4 regions of the Aeribacillus composti genome follow, and region 2 is predicted to be linked to each of the others. Evidence: predicted binding sites of a transcription regulator. Region 2 holds the regulator's gene; each other region holds the start of a gene.
What was found. The regulator Rex, encoded in region 2, represses fermentation and respiration genes when NADH is low (regulators of the CRP and FNR family bind a similar motif). The targets are predictions, from matches to a motif close to TTGTGAAATATTTCACAA.
Positions count from the first base shown of each region.

Region 1: a site for Rex is predicted at 2,048-2,065, ahead of RI196_RS17780 (cytochrome c oxidase subunit 2A). Genes of this name have one in related genera too.
Region 3: a site for Rex is predicted at 1,707-1,724, ahead of RI196_RS17535 (AtpZ/AtpI family protein). Genes of this name have one in related genera too.
Region 4: a site for Rex is predicted at 1,945-1,962, ahead of RI196_RS16610 (DUF3147 family protein). Genes of this name have one in related genera too.

Region 1 is NZ_CP134501.1:3,680,009-3,684,044, forward strand. Features, by position in the region: gene RI196_RS17770 (b(o/a)3-type cytochrome-c oxidase subunit 1) at 1-1,348, opposite strand, end outside; gene RI196_RS17775 (cytochrome c oxidase subunit II) at 1,345-1,818, opposite strand; gene RI196_RS17780 (cytochrome c oxidase subunit 2A) at 1,834-1,989, opposite strand; gene RI196_RS17785 (DUF423 domain-containing protein) at 2,276-2,647, opposite strand; gene RI196_RS17790 (YwdI family protein) at 2,728-3,033, opposite strand; gene speE (polyamine aminopropyltransferase) at 3,184-4,032, shown strand.
Region 2 is NZ_CP134501.1:391,459-395,494, forward strand. Features, by position in the region: gene RI196_RS02075 (ABC-F family ATP-binding cassette domain-containing protein) at 1-1,923, opposite strand; gene RI196_RS02080 (redox-sensing transcriptional repressor Rex) at 2,235-2,876, shown strand; gene RI196_RS02085 (twin-arginine translocase TatA/TatE family subunit) at 2,891-3,064, shown strand; gene tatC (twin-arginine translocase subunit TatC) at 3,087-3,833, shown strand; gene RI196_RS02095 (YdiK family protein) at 3,926-4,036, opposite strand, start outside.
Region 3 is NZ_CP134501.1:3,630,021-3,634,056, reverse strand. Features, by position in the region: gene RI196_RS17540 (S8 family serine peptidase) at 1-1,680, shown strand, start outside; gene RI196_RS17535 (AtpZ/AtpI family protein) at 1,864-2,091, shown strand; gene RI196_RS17530 (ATP synthase subunit I) at 2,094-2,477, shown strand; gene atpB (F0F1 ATP synthase subunit A) at 2,484-3,194, shown strand; gene atpE (F0F1 ATP synthase subunit C) at 3,264-3,476, shown strand; gene atpF (F0F1 ATP synthase subunit B) at 3,758-4,036, shown strand, end outside.
Region 4 is NZ_CP134501.1:3,423,247-3,427,282, forward strand. Features, by position in the region: gene RI196_RS16600 (DUF4304 domain-containing protein) at 1-406, shown strand, start outside; gene RI196_RS16605 (DUF3147 family protein) at 1,120-1,503, opposite strand; gene RI196_RS16610 (DUF3147 family protein) at 1,519-1,866, opposite strand; partial or broken gene RI196_RS16615 (phosphomannomutase/phosphoglucomutase) at 2,329-2,688, opposite strand; partial or broken gene RI196_RS18670 (IS3 family transposase) at 2,683-2,790, shown strand; gene RI196_RS16625 (efflux RND transporter permease subunit) at 3,244-3,588, shown strand; gene RI196_RS16630 (hypothetical protein) at 3,858-4,036, shown strand, end outside.

The sequences.
Region 1 (4,036 bases), 550 kb from region 2:
CCTGCGGATGGTCTCCATATGTTGTATAAGCGGTCCGCCGAGGAGCTCCAAACAAACCAACTGTATGCATGGCTCCTGACATTAGGAACATACCGATGCACCAGAAAACGGTTTGAATGATCCCTAATTTATTTAATCGCGGTGTTAACGTTCTGCCTGTTAAATGAGGAACCAACCAATAGGAAATACCAAAAAACGTCAACGCTACAGTGGTGGCCACTGTTAAATGGAAATGTCCTGTTACCCATAAAGTGTTATGAACGACTTGGTTCATTTGGTTACTTGCATTAATGATTCCGCCTGCTCCGCCAGGAATAAAAACGAGCATTCCCATAAACGGTGCAAAAAAGCGAACATCTGTCCACGGAAGTTTTTTCACCCAGCCAAACAGTCCGCTGGCCCCTTTTTCTCTTCCGCTTATTTCAAATGTTGCAAACAAAGCGAAAGCTGTCATTAAAGATGGAACAATGACCATAAACGTCAACACAATTTGCAAAAACTTCCAAAACGGAGTGATCCCAGACTCTAGTATTTGATGATGGAAGCCGACTGGGATGGAAAAAAGAACAAACAGTACAAACGCCAGTCTTGCAAGCGAATCGCTGAAAATTTTCCCGCCTATTATTTTTGGAATGATGACGTACCAGCACATATAGGCAGGCAATAACCAGAAATACACTAATGGATGGCCAAAATACCAAAAAAGTGTTCTGCTTAACAGCACATTGATTTTATCGACTAACCCGAAGGACCAAGGAATAAACTGGAATAATACCGTTACTGCTACGCCCAATGTTGCTATGATCCATAAAATCATTGTGGCAACTGCCATAAAGCTTAATAGAGGAGACGGCTTTCCTTCATTTTTCTTTTTCCAGACAGCGTATTGGCTAAACATGCCAGCTCCGCTTACCCAGCTGCCGACTACAACAAGCGTCAGACCGATATAAAACCATGGTGATGCTTTAAGTGGTGCATAAAAAGTGTATAGAACGGTCGCTTTATTTAATAAGATCATAACCGTTGTAATCGCTGTTCCAATCGTCATAAGCCAAAAGCCGATCCAACCCGCCTTTTTGGCAAACGGAGTTAAATCACCTGTCGTCCGACTCATGGAAGCATATAAAAAACCAATGATAAAAAATGTTGTAAAAACAAGTGCCAACAAAACGCCATGAGCAGTCAAAAGCTGATAATACCCGATCCCTGCCGGAAGCTCAAGCGTTCCGCTTCTAACAAAAGCCTGCAATAACCCGGCAATCGCTCCTAAAAACAATGCAATATAACCAACTGCAATATGGGCGAGCGCCAGCTTTCCATCGTTTGGGTGAAGCGCTGTATTTTTCATGCTTTTGTCACCTCAATTTTCGTGCTCATCATTTGGTGCCCAGTACCGCAATATTCGTTGCAAATTATTAAATAGCTGCCGGGTTTATGGAATGTATGTGTAAGCGAATTCACATGTCCCGGGGTCACCATCATGTTGACATTTGTGCCAACGATTTCAAGGCCATGAACAACATCTTTGCTTGTCACGATAATATGAACTTTTGCTCCCTCCGGTATTTTTATGTCATTCGGCATAAAGGCAAAAGCTTGAGAAACTATAACAAGTTCGTATTCGTTGTCTCCAATTTTCTTTAAGCCTGGTTGATTAAACGGCTCTGTGGTGTCTACTTTTTGCGGATCCAATGTGGTCAGATCACTCGGCGGATGATGACCTTGTGCAAATGCACTGATGCCCACGATTGTTAAAAACATCACAAGCGTACCTATACCTATTAATAGCCAAACCTTTTCAAGTTTGTGCAAATGCAAGATGATCCCCCTCCTTTATAATCGTTGAATAAATAAGTAGTAAACTCCAAACCAAGAAAGTATTAAAAAAAGAGCCAGCATAAGAACAGATAAAAAAGTGCCAAATAACGAATATTCTTTCTTTTGAGCAATTTCCTGCTCTTTTTTATCGGAGATGAATTCTTTTGCCACCCATAACACCACCTTTTCTTCTTTTAAAAAAATTGTAGTTTAGCTTACGTTAGTCAATCTGTGAAAAAAATCACATTTTCCATAGTACTTTTTGACAGTATGTTGAACAAAAAAACATTGCATTCACACTGAATCTTCTATCATTAGGAAGCTAGGAGCCAAAATGAACGGGACACATTTTTGGATAAAGCTCTGGCTATGACCTTTGAATCGGTTAAGAAGGTCACCCTTTCATTTCTTTGCACAAAAAAACGCCTGTCCCGATATAGTAGACAGACGTTTATATTTACATATATTTAACTGCAGCAACAGCAAGAAGAACCCATGCAATTAAAAATGAAATGCCTCCAAGCGGCGTAATTGCACCTAACACTTTGATCTGCGTCACACTTAATATATACAGGCTTCCGGAAAACAGGAGAATACCGATGAGCATCAGCCACCCGGCCCAATTTGCATAGCCTGCCTGCGGATGCTGCTGCAAAAACAGAGCCGTGACAAAAAGGCCTATCGAATGGAACATTTGATATTGTACACCTGTTTGCCATGTCTCCAAATATTTTTGCGGAATTTTCCCTTCCAAACCATGGGCGCCGAATGCTCCTAAAGCTACAGACAAAAAAGCACCGACGGCTCCAAGAATGAAAAATATTTTCATCATCTTCACCCCTTTTTCCCTTCATCTTACCTTATCGTCCGTTTTTTTTAAATGAAGATTTTACAGATGACAAGATTTTGTTAGAAATCAAAAATAGATTCTCCATTTGCATCGTCTTCGACCAACAAACGTTCTTTCATTGTCAGCGTTTTGCTGTTTGCATTTCCGATCATTTTTTCCAGCTCTAATGGAGTTATTTCACTTTCGCTTTTTGGCTCTTGAATAGCTGAAAAATCATAATTTTCCTCTTGTTGATCCAAAATAACATCACATAAAGAACGGATGACAAGAAGCCGGGCTTTTAGATCATGAGGTGTTCCTGCTGCCTTTGCCTTTTTCAGTTCCTCCTCCATTTTTCCTATTATGCTTGAGACCGGTATATTCAACTCCTATCGCTCCTTATTGAAAGATAATGATCTTGCTTTTTTATCATATTTGATTTTTTCCTTATTGACAAACTTGTCTGCTTCATTCACTTTTCATAACAAACTTGTTACAATAAGTAAGGAATTTTTGAGCACAAGGAGGGCCTGCAGATGGACAATCAATATTTGCAAACAATAAACGGCGATTTATGGTTAACAGAAGATGAAAGAGAAAATTTAAAAATCAGCTATAGAATCAAAGAAGTGCTTTTTTCAAAGCAATCCCCTTTTCAACATGTTATGGTATTGGATTCATATGATTTTGGCCGCATGCTAGTGCTAGATGGAGTTGTGCAAACCACTTCTATTGATGGGCATATATATAATGAAATGATTTCCCATATCCCGCTCAATCTCCACCCAAATCCGGAAAAAGTGCTGATCATCGGCGGCGGAGACTGCGGTGTTGCCAGAGAAGTATGCAAATATGATTCAGTGAAGGAAATCGATATGGTGGAAATTGACGAGCTTGTCGTTTCCGCATGCAAGGAGCATCTGCCTGAAGTGTCAGGAAACTTAAGCGACCCGCGCGTAAATTTCTTATTTATTGACGGCGTGAAATATGTAGAAAACAAACAAAATGAATACGATGTGATCATTGTTGACTCTTCTGACCCGATTGGACCGGCAGAACAGCTGTTTTCAAAAGATTTTTATACCAACCTATATAAAGCGTTAAAAGACGATGGCCTCATGGTATGCCAAAGTCAATCGCCTGTTTTCCACTTGGATGTTTTAAAACGGTCTTATAGCCATATTCAATCTTTATTCCCGATTACAAAACTATACACAGCTGTTGTTCCTACATATCCGGGAGGACTATGGAGCTTTACAATCGGATCGAAAAAATATGAAGATGTAAAGTCGGACAATTTTTCGAAAGATACAAAATATGTAAATCAAGCTATTCTCGAAGGGTGCTTTAAGCTTCCTGAGTTTTTGCAGCAAGCATTGAAATAATGGA
Region 2 (4,036 bases):
TTATTCAGAAAGAAGTGATTCCCATTCCTCTATCAGCTGATCTAGTTGTTCCGTTAACATGACATTTTGATCATGAAGTTTTTGAGCTTTTTCATGATCTTGGTATATATTTGGATCGCAAAGCATTTCATTGTTTTCAGCGATCGCTTCTTCAATTTCTGCTATTTTGTTTTCAAGTTCTTCAATGCGGCGCTGTCTTTGCCGTTCCTTTTTTTTCAATATTTTTTCTTGTTCATAAGATAATTTTCCTTGTTTTTGCTCTTTGGTTTCGATAGTTGGTTCTTTCAACTGTTCAAGCTCGATCATCTCCGCTTTTTTTGCAATGTAATAATCATAGTCCCCGATATATTCGGCAATGCCTTCTGTGGATAATTCAAAAATTTTGGTCGCGATTTTGTTGATAAAATAACGATCGTGCGAAACAAACAAGATTGTTCCAGGAAAATTTATCAGAGCGTTTTCCAATACTTCTTTGCTGTCGAGATCCAGATGATTCGTAGGTTCATCCATGATGAGAAAGTTAGCTTTTTTTAGCATTAATTTCGCTAAAGCGAGCCGAGCTTTTTCTCCTCCGCTTAAAGACGAGACGGTTTTCAGCACTTCATCTCCTGAAAAAAGGAAATTCCCTAAAACCGTTCGGATTTCTTTTTCTGTTTTTTCGGGATAGTCATCCCACAATTCATCTAAAACCCGTTTAGATGAAGACAAATCCGCTTGTTCCTGGTCATAATATCCGATTTGGACATTAGATCCAAACTGAATTTTTCCGCTCAGCGGCTTTAAGCGGTTGATGATCGTTTTTAATAAGGTAGATTTTCCAACTCCGTTTGGCCCTATTAAGGCAATTGAGTCCTTCCTGTTGATCGAAAAGTTAATATTTTTCACGATCGGAGTTTTTTGATCGTAGGAAAGGGACAAATCAATGGCTTTTAACACGTCATTGCCGCTTTGCTTTTCGATTTCGAAGGAAAAGCTGGCTGACTTCTCGTCCCCAGCGGGCCTGTCCAGTATTTCCATTTTCTCAAGCATTTTCCTTCTGCTTTGCGCACGTTTCGTTGTCGATGCTCTTGCTAAGTTTCGTTGAATAAAATCTTTCATCCGCGCGATTTCTTCTTGCTGTTTTTCAAATTGTTTTAATTCCCTTTCGTACGCTTCCGCTTTTTGTTTTAAATAAGCGCTGTAATTCCCAACATACTTCGTACAAACTGTTCGTGATATTTCATAAACAGTGTTGACAACGCGATCTAAAAAGTACCGGTCATGGGAAACAATTAGAACCGCTCCATTATAATGCTGTAAATATTGTTCGAGCCAGTTTAATGTTTCCATGTCGAGATGGTTTGTCGGCTCGTCGAGTATGAGCAGATCCGGTTTTTTCAACAGGAGCTTTCCGAGTGCTAACCGGGTTTTTTGTCCTCCGCTCAAAACCGAAATTTTAGTTGAATAGTCGTAATCAGCAAACCCTAATCCATGCAGCACAGAACGGATATCCGCCTCATATTGATATCCGCCATTTTCTTTATATAAATGTTGGAGTGAATCATATTCCTTCATTAAGCTTTGCAAAGCATGAGAATCTCCAGCTGAGGAGATAGCTGCCATTTTTTGTTCAATATTTCGCAGCTCAGCTTCGATGTTCCGCAGCTCTTCAAAAACGGTTAGCATTTCATCCCATATCGACTTAGTTGATTCTAATCCTGTGTTTTGTGCCAGATAGCCGATTGTTAAATCTTTTGGCTTCACAATTTCACCAGAATCAAAGGGCATTTCACCGGCAATGATTTTCAATAATGTTGATTTTCCGGCTCCATTGCGGCCTACAACGGCGATTTTATCTCCTGTTTGGATTTCCAGCTTAATATTCGATAAAATAAGGTCAGCACCATAATATTTTGTGATTTTGTTTAACTGCAATAAAATCATCCATAGTTCACCTCAATCTTTGCTAGAATAAGTGTAGCCTATATATTTGACTGCAGGCAACTGACCTGATGAACAAAAGGACAAGAAATTGTAACAATCGTTCAAAAGACACGAATAAAAAAATAGTGTATAGTTTTTATATAAGGAGAGTTTGGAGAAAAAACAAATAAAAAGAAATGTAGACGGAGAAGAAGATCAGGATGGAAGCGTTATCAGTCTGATATTGTTTCATACAGGCGAGCAGCCGCTTGCTAGAAAACATAGTTAAAAACAAAATTAGTCAGGTTGTTTTGGATTGCGAGGGATGAGCATTGAATCAAGATCAATCTAAGATACCGCAAGCAACTGCAAAAAGATTACCTCTATATTATCGGTTTTTGCAAAATTTACATGCCTCGGGAAAACAACGTGTTTCCTCTCAAGAACTGAGTGAAGCAGTAAAAGTAGATTCTGCGACAATTAGAAGGGACTTTTCATATTTCGGAGCGCTGGGCAAAAAAGGTTATGGATATAATGTCAATTATTTGTTATCATTTTTTAGAAAGACGCTTGACCAAGATGAGTTGACCAAAGTTGCCCTCATTGGAGTCGGAAATTTGGGAACAGCTTTTTTAAATTACAATTTTACAAAAAATAACAACACACAAATTGTTATTGCATTTGACATTAATAAACGAAAAGTAGGAATGAAAATTGGTGGAGTTCCAATTTATCATTTGGATCAGCTAGAAAGTGAATTGCCTGATGATGTGCCTGTTGCGATATTAACGGTCCCGGCAACTGCCGCTCAAGGAATAACGGATCGGTTAGTGGAAAAAGGCATAAAAGGCATTTTAAATTTTACGCCGGCTCGCTTAAATGTTCCGGATAAAATTCGGATTCATCATATCGATCTATCTGTTGAACTTCAGGCTCTTGCATATTTTTTAAAACATTATTCGAATGAAGATTGAAGGAGCGATATTAAATGCCAACAATTGGAATTGGAAGCTTGCTGTTGATTGTATTTGCAGCTCTGCTTGTTTTCGGGCCGAAAAAACTTCCTGAGCTTGGAAAAGCTATAGGAGAATCATTAAAGGAGTTTAAAAGTGCCACGAAGGGCTTAGCAGACGATGATGAAGAAAACAAGAAAAATGAATAGCAAGAAGAATGGATGAATAATGATGAGCGAAAAAAAAATGTCCGTGTTGGAGCATATAGCGGAGCTTAGAAAACGGCTGATTATTGTAGTCGTTTTCTTTTTCGTTGCTATGATTACTGGCTTTTTCATAGCGAAGCCAATTATTGTTTTTTTACAGCAAACTGATGAAGCAAAGCAATTCGCCTTAAATGCTTTTCGTCCTGCAGATCCATTGATCGTTTATATGCAGATTACATTTATTATTGCTTTAATTCTAACTTTCCCTGTTTTATTGTACCAGCTTTGGGCGTTTATCAGCCCAGGACTGTATGAAAAAGAAAGGCGGGTCACATTAAGCTATATACCGTTGTCGGTTGCTTTATTTCTTTTAGGAATAAGCTTCTCTTATTTTATTTTGTTTCCTTTTGTCATCGATTTTATGGGGCGGCTTTCCAATGATTTAAACATTCAACAAATGATAGGAATAAATGAATACTTTCGTTTCCTGCTGCAGTTAACATTGCCTTTCGGACTGTTGTTTCAGCTTCCCGTTGTCATTATGTTTTTAACAAGACTCGGGATCATCAATCCGGCGTTTTTGGCAAAGGTTAGAAAATATGCGTATTTTGTATTGCTTGTTATCGCAGCGATTATTACGCCGCCTGAAATTGTGTCGCATTTAATGGTCACGATTCCGCTATTCATTTTGTATGAAATAAGTATCATTGTTTCAAGATTTGCTTACAAAAAAGCACAGTCTTCTCAAATAAAAGAATCAGATCAAAAGTAAAACCGATGGGCTGTTATAAACATATCCCTGTCAAGTAGACAGTATAGGCTTTTTTCCTACTGTCTACACAAGAGGGATAATATCATTACACCTCATCGGTTGTTTTTTGCTTTCCGAATTTTATATGAGAAAGTGAACATGCGGATGGAAACAGCAAAATCAAACGTGGCTAAAATCATTAAAATCATATTTGTAGCTGTCCA
Region 3 (4,036 bases), 600 kb from region 2:
GTAGCAGGAATTATAGCGGCAAATGGAAAATTGAAAGGGGTTGCTCCGGAAGCCTCCATCATTGCCTATAGAGCGCTTGGCCCTCATGGGTACGGGACGACAGACCAAGTTATTGCAGCGATTGAAAAATCGATTGAGGATCAGGTAGATATCGTAAATCTTTCCCTTGGCAATGATGTGAACGGTCCGGATTATCCGACAAGCCTGGCGTTAAACCGAGCCGTTGAAGAGGGGATAACTGCAGTTGTATCAAGCGGAAACTCTGGACCTAACATTTGGACCGTCGGTTCGCCTGGCACTGCAAGCAAAGCAATTTCCGTCGGCGCATCGACACCGCCGCTTGACGTAAAGTATTTAACCCTTTCAGGATTTCAAAAGAAAATACCAGCTGAATCTTTGTTCAATTCTGCCCCTTGGACAACAATTAGAGGACGGATAGAATATGCAGGCTTAGGGGAGAAAAAAGACTTTAAACCTTCTGTTAAAGGAAAAATAGCCTTGGTGAAGCGCGGGGAGATCACGTTTGCCGAAAAAGTGAAAAATGCAAAATCAGCCGGAGCCCAAGCGTTGATTATTTGCAACAACATGAAAGGGAGATTTACCGGCAATTTAGAAGAAAAATTGGACTTTCCTGTTGTCTCCATCTCAAAGGAAGATGGCGAATGGCTGCTGAAACAATTGAATGAAAAATCGTTCATCAAAACAACCATTCAGATAGAAAAAGATCGCCTCGCACCCTTTTCATCAAAAGGACCGGTAACAGTCACATGGGAAGTGAAGCCCGATCTTGTCGCGCCTGGTGTAGCAATTGACAGCACAATACCTAAAGGGTATATGGCTCTTCAAGGAACAAGCATGGCTGCTCCGCATATAGCAGGTGCAGCGGCATTGATCAAACAAAAGCATCCAGATTGGTCGCCGGAACAAATAAAAGCAGCTATGATGAATACTGCTAAACCGCTTTATGATCAAAATGGAAGGCTGTACAAGGTGTTTGAGCAGGGGGCGGGAAGAATCGATATTTTATCGGCTGTTCAGACAAGAGCTCTCATTTATCCGGCATCTCTATCATTCGGTCAATTTCACAAAAATATCGGCAGGAAAAAGAAAGAGATCACGTTAACTCTTGAAAATCTCTCCGATCAAGAAAAAACGTTTGTTTTTTCTAAACCGCATTATCAAAAAGGGGTTCAATGGCAGCTCCCTATTTCCGTAAAGGTTCCTGCTAACGGGAAAAGAGAAGTATCCGTCTCGATTGATGTTGCACCAAAATCATTGAGGGAAGGATTGTATGACGGGACTCTTGTTGTAACAGCCGGCAGCCAGACAATCCGCCTTCCATATTTATTCGTTGTTGGCGAACCGAATTATCCAAAAATCATGGGATTTGAATTTGGGCTTGCCGATCAAGGGAATATGTACCATTATGAGCTTTATTTGCCGCAAGGGGCGGATGAATTCGGGATTGCCCTGTATGATCCGGACACTTTAACATTCAAAGGCTTTTTAGACTGGCAAAGAAATATTCCGGGAGGTTTGTTGAAAAGAGACATTTCCGGGCAATTTAAGGACATTCCAAACGGCGTTTACAAAGCGCTTATTTTTGCAAAAAAAGACGGGGAAGAAAGCAGCTATGAAACGACAATCATTTTAGATAAAAAAATATTAAAAAGTCAATAGAAACACCAAAAATATTTGTGAACAAATTGTGATATTATTAACAAATAGCTCAACTTTTGACGTGAAACAGATTGACATTGATTGGTGCCTATTGTATGCTAAACGGGGTGGGATGATAAGGTTTTCAACAGCCTTTTAACATAATGAAATATAAGGTAATTTTATATTGTGAGGACATACCCAATGCGGCAAAAAGAGCACCATCCGCTCCGAGCATACGCTTTAATGACCGCCATTCTTTCCTATTTGACAGGGTCAGTGCTCGTTGGGATTTTTGCAGGAAGATGGCTTGATCGACATTTGCATACAGAACCCGTTTTTTTGATCATCGGTCTTCTAATTGGACTGGCTGCGGGAATAATTGCGATGCTGAGATTAGTCCAACATTTTTTTCAGGAGAATGAACGGTAACTATGGATCGTATAGAAAAATTGTTTGTGCGCAGCAAAAAATATTTGCTGTTTTTGCTTGCCATCTATGTGTTAGCGTGGGGGTTTACTCCTTATCAAGATATTTTCCTCGGTCTTGCCCTTGGTACAAGCTTTAGCCTCTATAATTTATGGATACTAGTGCGTAAATCAAAGCAAATACAGCAAGCAATTGAAGAAGGCCGTACAGCACGTTCGCTTGGAACGGTTTCAAGGATGGCAGCCGCAGGACTGGCGGTATTAATCGCACTTAAATTCCCTGAACATTTCCATTTAATTAGCGTGGTTATTGGTTTAATGACAATCTATATTGTCATTATGATAGATTCTATTCTATACATTTGCGGACAAGCTTGGGAAGAGAGGTGAATTTTGTTGGGTCACGAAGCGCCGATAGTAAAATTATTAGGGCTTGAATTTAATTTGTCCAATATTTTAATGATTCTTGTATCTAGCGCAATTGTATTTATCATCGCCGTATTGTCGACCCGCTCTTTGGCAATGAAGCCAACGGGCATGCAAAACTTTTTGGAATGGGTCATGGATTTTGTGAAAAACATTATTAACAGCACGATGGACTGGCAGACAGGCGGCCGATTCCTTACATTAGGAATGACGCTCATCATGTACATTTTTGTTTCCAACATGCTTGGTCTACCATTCGCTATCGTTGTTGACCATAAGCTTTGGTGGAAATCGCCTACGGCTGATCCTACTATAACGCTGACACTGGCCATTTTAGTCGTCGGTTTATCGCATTATTACGGGATTAAATTAAAGGGCTTTTCCGCCTATGGAAGCGACTTTTTCAAGCCACTGCCGTTTTTGTTCCCGCTTAAAATTATTGAAGAGTTTGCAAACACGTTGACGCTTGGTCTTCGTCTTTACGGTAACATCTATGCTGGGGAAATTTTGCTAGGTCTGCTTGTCAGCTTGGCAACTAGCGGAGCATTTGGCTTCCTCGGGGCAATTATTCCGATGATGGCGTGGCAGGCATTCAGTATTTTTGTAGGTGCAATCCAAGCTTTTATCTTTACAATGTTGACAATGGTTTATATGGCGCATAAAGTTAGCCATGACCATTAAAAATAAATGACTTCATCATTATGTTTGTGTAAAAAATTATTTTTAAACAAATAAAGGAGGACTTTATTCATGAATTTATTAGCAGCTGCAATTGCAATTGGTTTAGCGGCACTTGGTGCTGGTATTGGTAACGGACTTATCGTATCTCGTACAGTAGAAGGTATTGCACGTCAACCTGAGGCGCGCGGTATGCTTCAAACAACTATGTTTATCGGGGTTGCGTTGGTTGAGGCGATTCCGATTATCGCGGTTGTTATTGCATTTATGGCTTTTGGTGCATAATTCAAAAATTTCAAAAGAGCCTTGCCCAGATTGGTGTTGGAAAAAGGCTTTTTAGAAGTGCATGCAATCAATTTGCGTGAAGTCCGAATCGAAAGGACAGCAAGTGAAAAAGAGGAAATGGCGAAGTTTTTTAAGCATCTTCGCCATTCCTTTATGTTGTGAATGGTAAAAGAGTCCCAATATAGCCGGTAGTTGGAGAATGGAAGTTTTGAAGGGAGTGAAACGAAGCCGTGTTAACAGTTGAATTTGCCCTCGGAGCTGGAGGCTTCGCAGCAGGAGATATGCTCGTTCAGCTCGTCGTATTCTTAATTTTGTTAGCATTGCTCAAAAAATATGCTTTTGGTCCGCTTATGGGCATTATGAAACAGAGGGAAGAATTTATTGCAAATGAAATAAACGCTGCGGAAGAAAAGCATGCGGAAGCCAAAAAGCTTGCCGAAGAGCAGCGTGAGCTATTAAAGCAGGCCCGCATCGAAGCACAGGAGCTTGTTGAAAATGCGAAAAAACTTGGCGAACAGCAAAAAGAAGATATTATTCAAGCGGCTCGTGCGGAGGCAGAA
Region 4 (4,036 bases), 800 kb from region 2:
AAAAGCCCGTCAAACTATGACAAATTCATTAAAAAATATTGTTGTTCCATATTTACGAGAACATGGTTTTAAAGGGTCATTTCCCCACTTTAGAAGACAAAATGAAGATAATATTGACCTCATTACTTTTCAATTTAATCGTCATGGTGGATCTTTTGTAGTAGAATTAGCTGTTTGTCCAGCAGATGGAGTTACAATGAGTTGGGGAGAAAAAATCCCCCCAAATAAAGTAACGGCACATGATGTAAATGACCGATATAGACTTAGTGAAAATCCAAATGACCCAGATGCTCGATGGTTTAACTATGAGGCTGCAAAGAATCAAGAAGATTACGATTTAGTAGCAAAAAAAGTTAAAAACTTACTACATGTCTCAGATCCTAATTGGATAAAAAGTCTATTTTAGATTCCCCTTAATTAATCCTGCCGCGAGCTGAACTGTAAGCTCGATGCTCTCAGGCAGGTTATTGGTAATAAGTCCACTATGTCGGTAGTGATCTGGGGCAGGGCTTCTACAGCTTGGGAAGCGCGTTAGAGCAAAACCTCAAGGTGTTCTTGTTCTTTAAAGACTAACGTCACAATTTCTTCATCGGATCATTTACCAGTCGAAATGAAAGCAGAAATCAATAGGTTTTAGAATTACTGTCTCAACTTAACATAGATCCTCTGTAGGTATGCCTCTAAGCCGGGAATTCAGATAATCTGTACAACTAGCCGGCATGCCCTCCACTCATGTAAAGTTTCTAGAACAGATCACTTATGATTGGTGTGCAGCATCATTTAGCGGTCTATCTGCTTGACCTTAATTTCGTTGTCCAGTTTTTGTATATTTAAAAAATTCTGATGTTAAAATCATAATTATTGAACGAGAGAACACTTTCTAAAATACTGTTTTTCTTTGAATTTCTTCGATTTTCACAAGGATACATCCAGAATGGACTCAGAAATCAGTATTGGATCTTGAATATATTTAACCATCGTCCCCCCTATCACTCCAACTTTTTAAAAGAAAAGAACGATTTTTTCATGACACACAAAAAACCCGGCACGTTCGTATCGTGCCAGGTTTCTATATTCGCTACTCATGGTTCCATTGGCTTTTTGCTCTGCGCCTCTTTATCAATGTTGCGACTTGATGCTTGATACTCTGCTTTCCTTTTTATGATCTCGCATGTATACAAGGAATAACGAACTTGCAAACCATGTAATTAAACCAAAAATAAAACTTCCCCACCAATTGTGTGTAAATTGCAGGGAAAATAGCACAGCTAATACACAAATAAAACAACCGACCATTCCATAAACTGATCCTTGCGCTGTTTTTGCTGCTTCTTTAGATCCGTTCTTCGTGCCAACCATCATCACGGCAACGACCATAACGGCTGGGAATGCCGCGAAAATCCCCCCGATAACTTTCCATGGCAACAGTTTTGCCGCTTCATAACTTAGTACAACTGCAGAGCCACCAAATAAAAAACGGAAAAATAAATCACGTCCGTCCATAAAAATCACCTTAACTTAGAAATATCTTGAAATAAAAGCATAAGCAATGGAAACAAGAAACCATCCAGCTAGCGATTGTGCAAGCCCGCGTTTCCAACCTTGCTTAGTGCAAAGATAAACGACCGCTATTGCACACATAATATTCATGAACATCCCGACAACTGCCCCTTGGGATAGAACAATCGACTTTTCCACTAGCTCACCGCCTTTTACATCTAAGCGAAGTGTCAATAATGCCGCGAAAAATACAGCAGGAAAGGCCGCAAAAATTCCTCCGACTTTTGATCCTAATTTTCTTGAGATAATGGTAGAAGCGACGACCGCGCCTCCGCCTAATAAAAATCGAATAACAATTCCACTCATCGATAATATCTCCAAGACAGATTCATCCTTTCTTTGGCGACCAATCTAGCGGAATAAATATTATTTTTGTATATTTGTTTGTGAATATTTTCACGTATATATTGTAAACGATGATAGTACAAACATTTGTGAACTTTTATTTAATTTTTTGATTGTAACGCTTACACTTCCAAAGTTGTGGCAAATATTTGAATAAAACTTAATGGTTTCAAAGTCTTTCTTACTTTCAACCACGACACTTGTTGTTTTCATCCTTGTAGTAATATAATTTACAGTAAATCCATTTAGCCATCTTATGAAAAACGTAATGCAAGCATTCAAAAGTATGGCAACTGATGATGACAACATTTTTGTTTTCTCTTCTAAATTATAACTGTCAAGAAAGAAAAACGGCGCTGATCCGAATAGCATGAGTTGTTCGGATCAGCGCCGATACGAATCGTAATCCAATTGTGCCCCGCCTCACCATGGGATAGTCAAGTTAAGCGGTGGCTCGCCGAGTGCGTCAGCCAACTTCTGTTTGATGTCGGCTAATGCCTCCGGTGACACGGCTTCAGCGCGCAGAACAAGGATTAGCTGCGTGTTCGACGGACGTACCAGCCCCCAGCCGTCTTTGAACTGAATGCGGGCACCGTCCACGTCCACGACCTCGTGACTGCTCGCAAACCGCTGTTTGACCACGGCGATGGCTTCCGCCTTCTGCTCCTCCGGGCAAGGCATGCGTTTCTCCGGAGTGGCGTGATACCGCGGGACATCTGCAAATAGCTGCGACAGCTTGCGGTCATCGTTGGAGAGTATGCGCAATAGCCGTCCCGCCTCAAAACAGAATTTGTTAAGGGTAGATATTTCGAAAATTTAGACCAATTGAAACTGGAATTAGATGATTATGTTCATTGGTTTAATCATGTTAGAATACATGGAACACCAGAAGGTTCCCTTTACCCGGAAGATATGGATTTCTCCATAACGGACTCTGCTGACCTTGAAAGACTTAATAAAGAAAACTGGAAGATCATTAAAGGGTACTATCCAAAGGTGAAGAATGAGAATAAAAATAATTTAATGTAATGTATCTTCAGCAGCTCTCTTAAGACAAGGTGCGAACTCTTATTTAATTTAAAAAAAGGGGGACTATCCCTTCAAGCAGATTTCTACTTGTGGGTCAGTCCCCTTTTTTATTTGCAAGCTGAACTTCGCAATTTCATTAGAATATTCATCCAAAACCAGAAATGATTATTAAACGGGTAAGTGATATTAGGTTAATTTAAGAAAAACAAGTTGAACTTCCTCCATACCACTTTGGTCTTTTATTTGAAAAGCAATCAAAGAAACTTATTTTACCCATTCCAAATATTTTAAAAGGCAGGTTCAATTTTGATGACACGATTAATTGAAGGAGCAATGAAACGGTCGATTTTGATTCTGACATGCGTTGTCCTGATTATGGCATGGGGGGCGTTGTCAGCTTTTCAGATGCAGCGTGATTACCTCCCGTCAATAAACAATACTGCACTTATGGTAACGATACAGGCGGACAACTATCAAGCTGATCAGGTCAAACAGATGATTACCGAAAAAGTCGAGGAAGCTGTCCGATCTGTTGATAAGCTTGACTATATGGAAACAAACTCGTTTGATGGCGGTTTAATGGCGAGCCTCTATTTTCCAGGCCATACCAATATGGAAAAGGCGGAAAATGAAGTAAAGACGGCCGTTGAATAAATCAAATTGCCGGACGGTGTGAAAACACCTTTGGTTACACGGGTCAGTACTAACTCTTTTCCCGTGATGCGATTAAGTTTGACGAGCCAATCAGAAAAAATCGATGAAAATCTGCGTGGTACAGACATAACCGCAAAGGATATATTTGCGGTAAGTATGCCAAACACGGAAATATAGCTTGTAGCCATCATGCCATTAAGGAACAGCAACTAATTGAAACTATCCTAACAGACCTAAAAAGTATTTACAAAAGTTTCGAACACCTTGATATGGAAAATCAAATAAAAAATAAAGTCCATGAGTTACAGAAAAAGAACGCAGTCCGACTACAAACCATTGAAAAGCAAATACAAAAACAAATGGACTTGAAAAGAAATGCCCTGAAAAAGTTCATCGGTGGAGATATTTCACAGGAAGATTACCACGACTTTGTTTCTATGGTACAAGA